4 regions of the Methylobacterium sp. Leaf113 genome follow, and region 3 is predicted to be linked to each of the others. Evidence: riboswitches for the same ligand, from Rfam matches in the RefSeq annotation. Region 3 holds a riboswitch; each other region holds the start of a gene.

The links. Region 3 has a riboswitch for cobalamin ahead of ASF60_RS07915 (TonB-dependent receptor). Riboswitches for the same ligand answer to the same signal wherever they lie in the genome.
Region 1: it holds a riboswitch for cobalamin, as region 3 does, so the genes downstream of both, ASF60_RS03620 (TonB-dependent siderophore receptor) here and ASF60_RS07915 (TonB-dependent receptor) in region 3, are expected to answer to the same signal.
Region 2: it holds a riboswitch for cobalamin, as region 3 does, so the genes downstream of both, ASF60_RS01310 (CbtB domain-containing protein) here and ASF60_RS07915 (TonB-dependent receptor) in region 3, are expected to answer to the same signal.
Region 4: it holds a riboswitch for cobalamin, as region 3 does, so the genes downstream of both, ASF60_RS14120 (TonB-dependent receptor) here and ASF60_RS07915 (TonB-dependent receptor) in region 3, are expected to answer to the same signal.

The regions. Positions count from the first base shown of each region.
Region 1 is NZ_LMNJ01000003.1:756-4,419, reverse strand. It holds gene ASF60_RS03620 (TonB-dependent siderophore receptor) at 1-1,600, opposite strand, end outside; cobalamin riboswitch at 1,757-1,966, opposite strand; gene ASF60_RS03615 (8'-apo-carotenoid 13,14-cleaving dioxygenase) at 2,526-3,664, shown strand, end outside.
Region 2 is NZ_LMNJ01000001.1:278,933-282,596, forward strand. It holds gene cobW (cobalamin biosynthesis protein CobW) at 1-797, opposite strand, end outside; gene ASF60_RS01300 (DUF1636 family protein) at 794-1,282, opposite strand; gene ASF60_RS01305 (CbtA family protein) at 1,275-2,030, opposite strand; gene ASF60_RS01310 (CbtB domain-containing protein) at 2,058-2,234, opposite strand; cobalamin riboswitch at 2,308-2,500, opposite strand; gene cobU (bifunctional adenosylcobinamide kinase/adenosylcobinamide-phosphate guanylyltransferase) at 2,585-3,118, shown strand; gene cobO (cob(I)yrinic acid a,c-diamide adenosyltransferase) at 3,115-3,664, shown strand, end outside.
Region 3 is NZ_LMNJ01000009.1:24,147-27,810, forward strand. It holds gene ASF60_RS07905 (multicopper oxidase family protein) at 1-1,083, shown strand, start outside; gene ASF60_RS07910 (DUF2934 domain-containing protein) at 1,167-1,370, opposite strand; cobalamin riboswitch at 1,479-1,682, shown strand; gene ASF60_RS07915 (TonB-dependent receptor) at 2,151-3,664, shown strand, end outside.
Region 4 is NZ_LMNJ01000023.1:21,739-25,402, reverse strand. It holds gene ASF60_RS14120 (TonB-dependent receptor) at 1-1,946, opposite strand, end outside; cobalamin riboswitch at 2,053-2,254, opposite strand; gene ASF60_RS14115 (hypothetical protein) at 2,393-2,983, opposite strand; gene ASF60_RS14110 (hypothetical protein) at 3,226-3,468, shown strand; gene ASF60_RS14105 (hypothetical protein) at 3,534-3,664, shown strand, end outside.

The DNA of each region.
Region 1 (3,664 bases), on a different contig from region 3:
CGGGCTCGAACGGCACGGAGCGAGCTACCGCGAAGGCGTCGGGGCCGATATTGGGCCGGAAGCTGGTGCCGACATTGGTGTAGAGCGAGAGCTCCGGCAGGGGCTGGTAGACGAGGCCGGCGCGCGGTGTCGTCGCCACCCGGGATTGTTCCGTCTGCGTCGCCGTTGTGCGCTCGCGGAAGGATTGCTCGAAGAAGTCGAACCGGACCCCGAGCAGGGCTTTCCACTCCGGACTGAGCGCGATCTGGTCCTGGGCGTAGAGGGCGGTATTGGTGACCCGCTCCAGGTTGTTGCGCCGGATGGTCAGCGGCGGCAGGGCCTGGCCGTAGCGCGGATCGTAGATGTCGAGGCTGTAGGGGCTCTGGCGGAAGTTCGAGCGGTCGTAGACCACGCGGCTGTCGGTGCTCTCCCGCTCGAAGCCGAGAAGCACGGTATGGCCCAGATCACCGGTGGTGAAGCGCCCCACCACCTCGGCCTGGCCGATGGCGGTATCCCAGCGGTAATCGCGAAAGTTCCGGTCGCGCAGAACCGTGCGGTTGTCAGCGGCGAGGCCACGGACCTCCGCCGATTCCCCGACCAGCGAGCCGGTGTTGAAGTGGGTGGCCAGCCGCATCTGCCAATCGGCGTTGAAGCGATGCTCGACGCGCACCTGCATCGTGTCCGAACTCTGATCGGTGCTCTGCCCCGGCTCACCGAGGAAGCGGGAGATTGGCAGGAATCCCAGTTGCTTGTTGATCGCGATCACGCCCCGGTCGAAGACGACGCGGTTGCGCAGGAACTCGGTTTCGACGGTGATTTTCGTGTCCGGCGTGATCTGCCAACTTACGACGGGCGCGACGAGGAGCCGGTCGCCATCGACGAAATCGCGAAAGCTGTTCTGGCGTCCGCCCGCGAAGTTGAAGCGGTAGAGGAGCGTGCCGTCCTCGTTCAGGGCGCCGCCGGCATCCACCGTGCCGCGGAACTGCTCGAACGAGCCCCACAGGCCGCCCATCTCGACGAAGCGCTCGGCGGTCGGCTGCTTGGTGACGAAATTGACGAGGCCGCCCGGGTCGCTGCGCCCGAACAGGCCGCCGCCGGGACCCTTCAGGACCTCGATCCGCTCGACGTTCTGGGTGTCAGGCGGCGGCGGCGAGCCCCGGTTGATCGGGAAGCCGTTACGGTAGAGTTCCGAGGTCGTCGTGCCGCGGATGGCGTAGCTGAACACCGTCAGGCCGCCGAAATTGTTCTGCTGGGCGACACCGGGCGTATAGTTGAAGACCCGGTCGACCCGGGTGGCGGCCAGATCCGTGATGACCTCCCGCGGTGCGACGGTGACGACCTGGGGCACGTCGCGCTGGGGCGTGTCGGTCTTCGTGCTGCTCACAGCCCGGTCGTCCCGGTAACCCGGGGTCGGACCGATCAGGCCGATACCTGAGTTGGGACCAGCACCAGCGACGGCCGGGGCACCTCCGCCAGCCCCTTCCACGGAGAGCTCCTCCAGCGTGACGGCCTCCTGCGCCCGGGCCTCCAAGGAAGGCGCAGCTGCCGAGAGGATTGCGGCAAGCGCGTAGTGCGATCCTCGATGCCCCGACGTCCGACGACGCTTCGCCGGAACGGGCAGGTTCAGGATCGGGGCCTTCGAGGTCGGCAGGTTGGGACAAAAAGGCACCAGTGCGCTCAAGGTTGTCGAGCGACGGCCGAGCGGGTGCCCTCACGGGATCGGCCGCGTCAGCAGCCGAGTCCGCTCATGCGCTCCGCCGGGACACCCCGCCCGAGAGACGTATCGTGGTGCAAGGCAGGTCTCCTGGCTCGCGGGTCATTGCCCTCGCCTCGGCCTTCCCGGTGCGACGCACCAGTGACCATGAACGGAAAGGGCTCGCCGCTGACAGTTGCGGGGGCAGCTTCGGAAGCACTCCTGCGAGCACCCCGAATTCCCTCTTAGCCCGCGAGCCGACGACCCGCAGGAACCTTGACGGTCAGACATTCGCCGGGCGCTGCCGCATAGTCAATCGAGGGAACGCCATTTTCCGCAACATTGTAACATTGCATCGATATGGTTCTGGATGGTTGTGCGTCTTCAGATGATTTGGGACTGTCTGCGGTGTTCAGGAGCGGAGGCTTTGGTCCATCTGCGGTGGGAGGTTAGGCAGCCTGCGCCCAGTGGTGCAACTGGCCGATGCCCGATGGCCTCTACGATAGGGCGCTTAAGGACGTCTTCCGATCGAAAGCAGCCGGACCGCATTCCACCCAACCCAGTCGTAGAGCGGACGGACGGGTCCCGACCCAACCAAGCCGTAGAAGCTCGTCGATGGCAAACTCAAAAGCGGCCATTGAGCCGGTTGTAGGAGGCGTCCAAGCGTTTGGCTGACCGAGCCGTCGACGTAACGATTCGATTTCGTCACGTGGCCAGACGCGATTGGATACATTATCGATAAGATCGCCCAGTCTTCTCAGGCGAACAGAAATGTCTCCCTTTCCCGGTGAATCGGGGCGCCTCGATTACGAGGGCCCTCGCTCTCCCTCCGATCGCCCCGAGCCAGCGCCCGATGCCGAACTTGATCGCGTCCAGCCTGCATGCCACCGCCGAGGGCATTGTCGCGCTGGTGGCGGCCTGTAATCGGCTGCGCCTGCCAGGAACGCAGCACCCCTTTGTGGTTGGCGTCCATGCGCCAATGCGCGAGGAGCTGACCCTGCGGGATCTGCGCGTGACTGGAACGATCCCGGTGGGGCTCGACGGCCGCTACCTCAAGATGGGCGCCAACCCTGCCTGCCCGACAACGCGCGGCCACGACTGGTTCCTGGGCGACGGCATGGTGCACGGTCTCTGCATCGAGGACGGAAAAGCCTTGTGGTACCGCAACCGCTGGATCGGTTCGCGTGCGGCGTCCTCAGCGCTCGGCCGGCCCGCTGCCCCTGGGCCGCGCCGCGGCGACGACACTGTTAACACCAACGTCGTCGCGATCGGCGGCCGCACCTTGGCCGTGGTCGAGGCCGGCAGTTTCCCCGTCGCGCTGTCCGAGGATTTGGAGACGCAGCGCTACGACACGTTCGATGACACCCTCGCTGGCTCCTTCACTGGACATCCGCATCGCGACCCGGCGACCGGTGAGACACATGCCATCGCCTATGACGGCCGCGTCTGGGACAGCGTGCGCCACGTCGTCATCTCGCCCACGGGCCGGGTCGTGCGTGATGTAGCGATTCCGGTCGAGCACGGCCCCTGCATCCACGATTGCGCGATCACGATGCGCTTCGTCGTGGTGCTGGACCTGCCCGTCACCTTTTCGATGCGGGCAGTGCTGGCTGGTCACCGCTTCCCGTTCCGCTGGAATCCCGCCCACCGTGCCCGCGTCGGCCTGCTGCCGCGGTACGGCACGGCCGCCGACATAGTCTGGTGCGCCGTCGATCCGTGCTTCGCCTTCCACGTTGCCAACGCCTACGACGACGCTGATGGGCGCGTGGTCCTCGACGTCGTAGCCTACGAGAGTGTGTTCGCCTCGGCCGCTGGCGGTCTCGACACGCCGGGCCAATTGGAGCGCTGGATCGCCGACCCGGCGACGGAACGGGTCGAGCGGCAGGTGATCGATCCCGCGGCACAGGAGTTTCCCCGGATCGACGAGCGACGCTTCGGGCAATTACACCGCTACGTCTACACGGGCTCAGTCCCGGCAGACGGCAACACCCA
Region 2 (3,664 bases), on a different contig from region 3:
GCGGTGGCGGCGGACCGAACCGGGAGGGCCACCGAGTCGAAATCGTCGTGGTCGTGGTCCTCGCCCTCACCGTGATGGGAGGGGCGCGCGTCGAGGTCGTCCTCGGCTGCAGCCTCGAGACCCAGGATCACGCGCGGGTCGAGGCGGCCGTGCTCGGCCTCGACCATCTTCACCGCGCGGGGCAGGTGCCCGAGCACCTCGGCCCGAACCTTGGCGCGCCCGGCCTCGTCGAGGAGGTCGGCCTTGTTCATCACCACGAGGTCGGCGCAGAGGAGCTGGTCCTCGAACACCTCTTCCAGCGGGTTGTCGTGGTCGACGCTGGCATCGTCGGCGCGCTGGGCGGCCAGAGCCGCCGGATCGTCGGCGAAGAAGCCGGCCGCCACGGCCGGTCCGTCGATCACCGCGACCACGCCGTCCACCGTCACCCGCGAGCGGATGGCCGGCCACTGGAACGCCTGGACAAGGGGCTTCGGCAGGGCGAGGCCCGAGGTCTCGATCAGGATGTGCTCGGGCGGATCGGCCCGGTCGAGGAGCTTGTTCAGGGCCGGCACGAAATCGTCGGCCACGGTGCAGCAGATGCAGCCGTTGGCCAGTTCGACGATGTCCTCGTCGCCGCAGCCCTCGATGCCGCAGGCCGCCAGGAACGAGCCGTCGAAGCCGATATCGCCGAACTCGTTGACGATGATCGCGAGGCGGCGGCCGTTGGCGTTCTCGACGAGGTGGCGCACCAGCGTGGTCTTGCCGGCTCCGAGGAAGCCCGTGACGATCGTGCAGGGAATCTTGGCGACAAGGGTCATTCGGCGGCGTCCGGATGGGGGGGCGCCGCGACGGGCGGCGGGAATGTGGGCGGGAGCGGCGGCGAGAACGGCGGAATACGGGCGACGACGCCCTTGCGGAATTCCTGCGGCCGGGCCTTCCACGGTACGATGCCGTCCGGCGTCTCGGCATAGAGCGCGACGCCGTCCAGGATGGTGCCGGCCGAGGCGACCGGATCGAGATCGCCGTAGACGTAGGTCCAGCGCCCCTGCGACGCGACCGCCACCGTGCAGGGCCGCTTGCACACCGAGAGGCACTCGACGCTCTCGACCGTGATGCCCGGATGACCGCCCGCGCTCACCGCCTCCTGGAGGGCGGCGAGCAGGCGCGCCCCGGCGCGTGGCTCGGAGACGTCCCCGGCCGCCCGGCAGGTGGCGCAGACGTAGAGCGTGACGGCGGCGCTGTCCGTCTGACGCAGGTCTTTGGGTCCTTGATCCAGCAACGGGTCAGTCGACTGGTCAGGCATGGGCCGTCCGGGCCTTGCCGAACAATCCCCAGGCCCAGCCATAGGCCAGCCCGATCACGGCCCAGAACACGAAGGCGATGCCGAGCGAGCGTGCGGCGAACTGCGCCGCGTAGGCCGCCGGCAGGTTCGAGGCGGCGTGGCTGGTCTCCGGCGCGCCCGCGAGATGGGGGGCGACCAGGAGCACGATGCCCCCCGCGATGGTGATCGGCGCGCGCCGGATCGCGATGAGGTACAGCCCCATGGCGGTGGCGAGCGCCGTCATCACCCACCAGAACTGGCGGTCGGCGAGCGGCGCCGCCGCCATGCCGGGCAGTTCCGGCGCCAGCCCGAGAGCCGGTGCCAGGGCCACCGCGAGGAACCCCCCGATGGCGAAGCGCAGGCCGGTTTCGGGGCTTGGCTCGCGGTTGCAGGCGAGCAGCACGGCGCCGAGCAGCAGCGCGTAGCCGACGCCGCCCACCAGGGTGGCCAGCGCCGTGAAGGCCATGCGCGGCAGGCCGGGGCCGGGCTGCCAGTCGGGCGCGACCTCGCCGCCCGCGACCGAGGGGTCCTTGGTGCCGTGATCGTGACCGCCGTGGACGCGCACGACCAGGGAGGCGGGCGACAGGCGTGCGGGATCTGCCGAGGCCTGCGTCTCGTAGCGCTCGGCCGCGATGATGAGCGGCGAGGTGAGCGCGAGCTGCAGGCCCGTCGCGACCACAGCCGCGAGGAAGCCGGCGACCAGGGCCGCCGACACGAGCCGGATGATCATGGGGGTGTCTGCCTTAAGCGGAGGCGCTCAGTGGCAGGGGAAATTCTGGCTGTGGCGGAAGTCGTGCGCCGCATTGTGCAGCGCCATCGCGGGGGCGAAGCCCGCCATGAACACGAGGCCGAGGCCGAGGAAGGCGGCGAAGAGCACGGCGCCGAGACGCTCGTTGGTGCGGGTGCCGGTCAGGACGAGGGTGTTGGTCGACATCGGTTCATCTCCTGGCCGCCCCGCCGGCGGCCGTCACGGATCGATCGGGTGGACGGAAGGTCCACGCTCGATGGCAGGTCCACTCTCGGCGGCAGGTCTCCTGGCTCGCGGGTCGCTGGTCCTGCCGCCTTCCCGGATCGCTCCAGTGGCCGATGGCAGTCCCGTCTCCGCTCACAGTTGCGGGGGCAGCTGCGGTTTCAGGGTCGCCCCCTCACCGCATTCCCTTTTCACCCCGTCGCCGGGGCACCGTCCGATCCACGCTTCTACGCGGTTGCCGTCGCGCTGACAACGCGGCCCGGATCGGATTCCGGCCTTTGACCCGAGGGCTCGATTTCGGGCACAGGAGGCCCATGCCGAACCTCCCTCCCAGACTGACTCTCGTGCTCGGCGGCGCGCGCTCCGGCAAGAGCGCCCACGCGGAGGGGCTGATCGAGGCCTGTCCCGCCCCCTGGCTGTACCTCGCCACGGCGCAGGCCTGGGACGACGAGATGCGCGACCGCATCGCGCTCCACCGGGAGCGCCGCTCGGCCGACTGGATCACCCGCGACGTGCCGATGGACCTGGCCGGGGCGGTGGCCGCTGCGCCCGGGCCGGTGCTGGTCGATTGCCTCACCCTCTGGCTCACCAACCTGATCCTGGCCGAGGCCGACGTGGAGGCCGCCACCGCCGCGCTGTTGGCGGCCTGCGCGGCGGCGCCCGGCCCGGTGGTGCTGGTCGGCAACGAGGTCGGGCTCGGCATCGTGCCGGACAATGCGCTGGCCCGCCGGTTTCGCGATGCCGCCGGGCGGCTGCACCAGCGCCTCGCGCGACAGGCCGACCACGTCGTCTTCCTGGTGGCGGGCCTGCCCCTGATCGTGAAACCCCAAGCTGGAGCCACCCCATGACGGACGCCGTGAACGACGCCGAACGCCATCGCGAAAAGATGGAGAAGCGCAAGGCGGTGCAGGACGCCGAGGTCGCCGGCAAGACGATCGAGAAGGGGCTTCTCATCGTCAACACCGGTCCCGGCAAGGGCAAGACCACGGCGGCCCTCGGGCTGATGCTGCGGGCGCTGGGCCATGGCTGGCGCGTCGGCGTGGTCCAGTTCATCAAGGGCGCCTGGGACACGGGCGAGAAGCACGCGCTCCAGGTCTTCGGGGACCGGATCGACTGGCACACCCTCGGCGAGGGTTTCACCTGGGAGACCCAGGACAAGGCCCGCGACATCGCCGCCGCCGAGCACGCCTGGGCCAAGGCCCTCGACCTGATGGCGGATCCGACGATCCGCCTCGTGGTGCTGGACGAGCTCAACATCGCGTTGCGCTACGATTACCTGGACCTCGATGCCGTGGTGGCGGCCTTCCGGGCGCGCCGGCCTGACCTCCACGTCATCGTCACCGGCCGCAATGCCAAGCCGGCCCTGATCGAGGCCGCCGATCTCGTCACCGAAA
Region 3 (3,664 bases):
AGTGCGGCGACCTACTGGTTTCATCCGCATCCGCACGGCCTCACCGCCGAACAGGTCTATCGCGGCCTCGCCGGGCTCTTCCTGGTCAAGCCGAAATCCGATCCGATTCCGGCCGCCTATGGCGACACGGTCCTGATGCTGACCGATCTCCGGATCGCGGCGGACGGGACGATGCCGCCCAGCACGATGGTCGACCTGATGAACGGTCGCGTCGGCGACCACGTGCTCGTCAACGGCCAGAGCAATCCGGTGATGACGGTGGCGCCGGGCGAGAAGCGCCGCCTCCGGCTCGTCAACGCGACCAACGCGCGCTACCTGCGCCTGCGCTTCGCGGGCGCCCGCATGACCCTGATCGGCACCGATGGCGGCCTTGTCGAGGCGCCGGTCGCCGTCGACGAGGTGCTGCTCACCCCGGCCGAGCGGGTGGAACTCATCGTCTCCTTCGATCAGCCCGGCCCGGCCAAACTGACCACGCTCGCCTACGAGCGCGGCTGGATGGGACCGGGGGAGCCAAAGGAGGCGGGTAAGGTCCTGCTGACCGCGAACGTGGCGGGACGACCGGCGACGCCGCCACCGCCGCTGCCGAAGATGCTGCGGGCGATCGCCCCGCTCCAGGCCCCGGTCGTCACCCGCCGCTTCGTGCTGACGGAGGACATGGGCTCCATGGATCACGGTGCCATGCCGGGCATGGATCACGGCGGAACCGCGAAAGGCGGTGCCGCCGCCAAGCCGCCCGGCAGCCACGACATGAAGTTCCTGATCAACAACAAGAGCTTCGACATGACCCGCATCGACGAGGTCTCGAAGGTCGGTCAGGTCGAACAATGGGACATCGTCAACCAGTCGGACATGGATCACCCGTTCCATGTCCACGGAACCCAGTTCCAGATCGTCGCCTACGAGAAGGACGGACAGGTCAGGACCCCGGGCTATCGCGCCTGGAAGGACACCGTGAACGTCGTGCCCGGCGAGACGGTCCGGCTCCTGCTGCGCCAGGACCAGCCGGGGCCGCGCATGTACCATTGCCACATTCTCGAGCACGAGGAACTCGGCATGATGGGCGTGCTCGACGTCCGATCCTGACGGTTTTCCGTCTCGGCAGGCGGCACGCGCCTCACCGCGGGCCTCGTCGGCCTAACCTCGCCCGAAGGCGAGCCATGCCGGCCTCACCGGGTGGTCGTGTCGGCCCCCGGCGGCGTCTCCGAGGCGGTCCGGTCGGCGGCCGGCTTGCGGCGGGCCTGCTCGGCGCGGAGTTCCCGCTCGGCCATCAGCCAGAACTCGACCTCGAAGCCTTCGGGACGGTGGTTGCGCTCCCAGATCTCGTGGGCGCGCTCGCGGACCCGTTCGAACGTGATCCCATCCTCGGACATCGTGCTTCTGCTCCTTCGTGACCGGCGATCGCAGGTGCGACCCCCGCCGCGGGGCCAACGCTCCCGGGGGCGAATCGTCCCCGTCGATTGACGCCGGCGCCGGAAACCGCCTAGCTTCGGCGCGACGGTTCCTCGGATCGAGGATCAAAAGGGAACGCGGTGCGGGGCTCTGCCCCAACGCCGCGGCTGCCCCCGCAACTGTAAGCGGCGAGCCCATCATCAACACGTCACTGGGGGTTGCAAGCCTCTGGGAAGACGATGAGAGGGCGGTGACCCGCGAGCCAGGAGACCTGCCGTCAGTCGTGGTCACACGCGAAACGCATCGGGCGGGGTGTCCTGGTGGGTGTCGGGGCGTTCGCATGCGGCGAACGGACCGACCTCGTCGCGGTGACGTGCCACTCCGCGCGACCCGTCGCGTCAGCCGTCCCGTCGATGCCCGTCTGCGCCCGCGCGTCCCGCTCCCGTCCGCCTCGTCCGATCGCCCCGCGCGGTCCGGAGACGGCTGGCTTGCGGACAACGTCGCGTCCGGCACCACTCAGCGATTGTAACATTATAACATTCGCTTTAGCAGAGGTGGCTCGTCGGCCCTGGCCGATGCCCGCGCCCCTTCCCGGTTGTTCCATGTCCCTCGCCCAAATCCCGTCCCGATCCCCACGCGCCCGACGCGCTCGGCAGGGCCACGTCTTGCCCCTGATATCCTTGCCCCCGATATCCCGGCCTCCGATATTCCGGCCCCTCACATCCTGGCCGCTCGCGGCCCTGCTCGGCGGCCTGCTGCCGATGCCGGCCGACGCCGCGCCCGGCGAATCCCACTCGGCCGTCACCCTGGAGACCCTGGAGGTCGCGGGCTCCGGGCGCGGCGGCCCGCCGCCCGCCGAGGGGCTGAACCTGCGCAGCTCGAGCCGCAGCGCCAGCCGCCTCGGCCTGACGCCCCTGGAAACCCCCGCCAGCGTCGACGTGATCGCGGGGGAGACCACGCGCCTGCGCGGCCAGAACACGGTGGCGGAGGCCGTCACCCAGAACGCCACCGGCATCACCACGGTGGCGGCCCCCGGCAACGGCAACGGCGCCTTCACGGCCCGGGGCTTCGCCGGCCCGAACTCGATCCAGCAGCTCTACGACGGCACCCGCCTGTTCGTCGGGGCGGGCACCGTCACCTTCCCGTTCGACACCTGGAACGTCGAGCGCATCGAGGTGCTGCGTGGGCCGGCCTCCGTGCTCTACGGCGACGGCGCCATCGGCGGCGTGATCAACGTCGTGACCAAGAAGCCGGTCTTCACGCCCCTCAACGTGGCGCGCGCGGCCGTCGGCTCGGACGGTTTGGCGCGCTTGGCCCTCGATTCCGGCGGTCCCATCGGGGAGGCGCTCGCCTACCGCCTCAACATCAGCGGCAACCGCGCCGCAGGCTGGATCGCGCCGGACGGCGACTTCCGCAATCTCGCGGTCTCGGGCGCCCTGACCCTGCAGGCGAATCCGGACCTCGCCATCACCCTGAGCCATGATTTCGGCTACCAGGAGCCGGCCCGCTACTGGGGCACGCCGCTCATCGACGGGCGCATCCGCGACGCCATCCGGTTCAACAACTACAACGTCAGCGACGCCCAGATCCTCTGGACCGACAACTGGACGCAGCTGCGAGCGGAGTGGACGCCGAGCGCCGACATCACGATCCGCAACACCGCCTACCGGCTCCAGAGCCGGCGCCAGTGGCGGGACGTCGAGCAATACGCCTTCAACCGCGACACCGGGCGGATCGACCGCTCGGACTATCTCGAAATCTACCACAGCCAGGAGCAGATCGGGAATCGCCTCGACGCGACGATCCGGGGCACAGTGTTCGGATTCCGCAACGAATTCCTGGCCGGGTTCGACGTCAACGCCATCGCGTTCCGGCACACCAACAACTTCAGCTCCGAGGGCGGCGGCCTCACCACCAGCGTCGATCCCTTCGCCTATGACCCGGGTCTGTTCCCGGCCAATGGCCGCGCCACTCCGGCCTACGCCACCAACACGCGCCAGGCCTCGGTCTTCGCCGAGAACCGCCTGATCCTGTCCGATCAGCTCTCGCTGCTGGCCGGCATGCGCTACGACGCGCCGGTGCTGCACCGGACCAACCTCGTCACGGGCGCCGCCTTCGAGCAGGATTTCCAGGCGCTCAGCTACCGCTTCGGCGCCGTCTACAACCCGACCCCCCTGCTGGCGCTCTACGCCCAATACGCCACCGCCACCGATCCGGTCGGCAGCCTGATCTCGCTGTCGCAGAATCTGTCCGGTTTGAAGCTCTCCACCGGCGA
Region 4 (3,664 bases), on a different contig from region 3:
AGAGCCGTCGCTTTCGAGCGCACCGAATTGTCCTCGATCAGCGGACGCGGCCCGAAGTAGCGAAAGCGCATCGAACCGAACCAGCCGGGACCCGCACCGAAGGTGAATCCGGCCGACGCGATGGTGGTCGGTGCCTCCGGCACCCGGTTGCCGATCGGGTCCCGGTCCGAGAAGCGGGCGTTGGTGACCGTCAGGTCGCCCTCCAGGGAGAGCCAAGGCGTCACCGCGTAGCGGTTGGTCCACTCGATGCCGAATCGGCGGGTGGGGCGGCTCGGCTCGGTGGTGCCGCTGTCGCCCTGGAACAGGTTCTCGGAGGCGAAATCGAGTTGGAACAGGGCGACGGCGGTCTCGAGCCCGGCGATGCTGCGGTTGCGCAGGCCGATCTCCGAGCCGGTCGAGGGCACGAGGAAGGGCGAGCGGCTGATGTTGAAGAGCGGGCTCGTCGGATCGACCGTGGCGGTTACGCCGCGGGCGTCGTTGGAGTGGAAGCCGCCGCCGTAATTCACGAACAGCTCGGTCTCGAACCACGGACCGAGCACGAGGCCGAGCTTCGGGTTGACGATGCCGTCCCGTGCCGTGCCGGAATTGGCCGGCGTGTCCGAGCGGACATCGGCGGTGAACCCGTCGGCCCGGACACCGACGCTGGTGCGCAGCCAATCGGTCCAGCGCACCCGGTTCTCGACGTAGAGGGCGGCGCTCGCCTCCAGCACCCGGTCGTCCAGCACCGTCGAGCGGACCTGCCGCGCGGTGGTGTTGAACAGGCCGACGCGGATCGAGTCCGTGCGGGTCTGAAGCCCTATCTCGGTCTCCATCGGCAACCCGAAGAGATCGCCCTGGACCGTGTGGCTGATCTCGCCGCCGCCCAGCACCCGGCTGTCGCGCTGGCGGAACTGGTCGCCGCTGACCGGATCGTTGAGAAAATACGTGAAGTCGTTGAACAGGTTCATCCCATAGCGGATGACGTAGGCGTTCGCCCGGGTGATGCCGGCGTCGCTCGTCCGGCTCCAGCGTCCAGAGAGCGAGAAACGGCCGGTGTCGCCGCCATCCGTGGGGTTCAGGGCGCCGAAGCGGCCGATGATCCCCTCCGCGACGGCGCGCTCCGGGATCTGGTTGGTGGCGTTCCACCGGGCCCAGTAGGCCATGCCCGTCAGGGCGAAGCCGTCCAGGGCCGTGCCCTGGCTGTAGCGGACGACGCCGTTGAGCTTGGCCAGACGGTCCGGCACGTCCCAGGGGCCGTCATAGGTCTGGGCCTCGCCCGCCACCAGAAGGGTGCCCTGCCCGAGCGGTGCCGACGCGATGGTGAGCGCCCGCTTGTAGCCGAAGCTGCCGAAGGAGGTCAGGGCGAGGTTGCGGTCGGTCTTGTCGAGATAGTCGATCCGCACCGAACCGGCCGAGGCGAAGTCGCCATCGCGCACGAAGTAGGGACCCTTGTGGAACTCCACCGCGCCGACGAGTTCCGGGATCAGGAAGTTGAGGTCGGCATAGCCCTGTCCGTGGGCGTGGGTCCGCATGTTGACCGGCATGCCGTCGATCGACAGCGCGATATCGGTGCCGTGGTCGAGATTGAACCCGCGCAGGAAGAACTGGTTGGCCTTCCCCTCCCCGGAATGCTGGGTGACGATGAGACCGGGCACGCTTTCCAGCACCTCTCCCGGTCGGGTGATCGGGCGGCTGTTGATCTGCGCACCCGATATCACCCCCGCGCTCGCCGCATCGACGGGCCTGAGACCGCCGCCGATGCCGGTGACGCCGCCGACGAAGCCCGCCTGCGCGACCGGTCCGGTTCCGGGCGGCGCCGATGCCTCCGCCGTGACCGAGAGTTCAGCCAGGTTCGCCTCGGCCGCCTGGCCAAAGACCGGCCGGATCTGCGCGCCGTAAGGCACCAGGCCGGCGCAGGAGACCAGAAGGAGCGTTCGGTAGGGGGGCCGTGACGGAGCGGGCGACATGAAACCTCGGGCGACGTCTGTGGCACGTCACCGCGACGAGGTCGGTCCGTTCGCCGCGTGCGAACGCCCCGACACCCACCAGGACACCCCGCCCGATGCGTTTCGCGTGTGACCACGATGGACGGCAGGTCTCCTGGCTCGCGGGTCACCGCCCTCTCATCGTCTTCCCAGGTGCCGGGGCACCCAGTGACGTGTTGATGATGGGCTCGCCGCTTACAGTTGCGGGGGCAGCCGCGGCGTTGGGCTCTCGCCCGCACCGCGTTCCCTTTTGATCCTCGATCCGAGGAACCGTCCGAGGCCAGAAGACCAGAGGAAGCCCGACAGCGTCAATCGAACGCGCGGGAAATCGGCGTCCTGTGCTCCCTGTGCGACAGCCCGGGCCGAGCCCAGCGCCGGGGGGTCGGGGACAGGCCGGGTGAAGGCTGGATGGGCGGCCGCCCCTCCGATCAGAGCGGGCGATCCCGATCCTGGTCCGGGCTCCAGCTTCGCAGCGGCGAGGGTCCGATCTGGCGTTCGGCGCGGGGCGCCGGCTCGTCCTCGAGCCAGGTGCGGGGGCCATTGGCATTGCCCCGGACGACGTCACCGGCGACGATCGCGTGTCCGGAGGCGACCGCCACGATCAATTGGGTGGCGTAGGCCCTCGGACCGCTGCCCTTGAGGGACATGCCGGGTCCGCCCGGACGGAGCTTGCTGCCGAGCGCGCCCCAGAGGGGCGGTGTCTTGATCCGGCGCAAACCAAAGCCCTGGTCGATCAAGCCAGCGGCCGCCTCGATCTGGCCGTTGAGGAGAAGCAGGCCCGGCCGCGTCAGGCGGAAGGCATAGCTGCCTTCGTCGTCCTCCTCGACGAGGTTCACCAGCTTCAACGACAGGGCCTGACAGGCCGTGTCGACGTTGTCGCGGGTGAACTCGGCGTCGACGGCCAGCGGCCTCAGGGCTTGGCCCGAAATCCGGCAGGAAACCCGTTGGAGGAAGAAGCGACGTCTGGAAATCTGGCTCAGGCCCCATCCAAGCGCGATCGCGCGACGTGGGGCGATCATCCGCCGGACAGCATGGCGCCCGGAGGTTTCGGTCTGGTTGAGACGGTCCGCGAGTTTCGGTGGCGGAATGCACGCCGTGGTTGACGATCCAGTGCCCGGCCCGATCCCGCGGGGACCCCGGTCTCGGTCACCGAGGCGGCGCGGGCGCTCGCCCCCGCGATCGGCCGATCGATGCCGGCCCTCTTGCTGTTCGCCCGTCACCGCCCTCTGTGAGCGGTCATCACCGCCGGGAGACATCGGACATGACGAAGCTGTTCATCGCCAACATCAGGACCGCCGAGGGACCGAAACCGCTGGTGACCGTGCGGGCCGCCGCCGAGGGCGAAGCCAGGCTGTTTCTCGAAGCCGCCTATCCGGACGACGAGATCCTCGACGTGGCGGAGCCGAGCGGCTGGGCCAGCGACGCCGACACCGGCAGCGCGGCGGGCGACATCCGCGAGCATGCCGGCGTGCAGTGGCAGGCGCCCTCCAGCCATTCCGGCTGAGATTCAGCGCCGCCGGTTGAACTCGGCGCTTGCCAGCGCCAATCGTGCCGTGACCATTGCCGACCATGCCGATCCGTCGCGAGCATCGCTTCTTCTATCCGATCGACTGGCCCGAGCTGTCGGCCGTCATCCGGTTCACTCGCGCGCGGGGTCGGTGCGAGTCCTGCGGACGGCCGCATGGCCGGCGGGTCTTCCA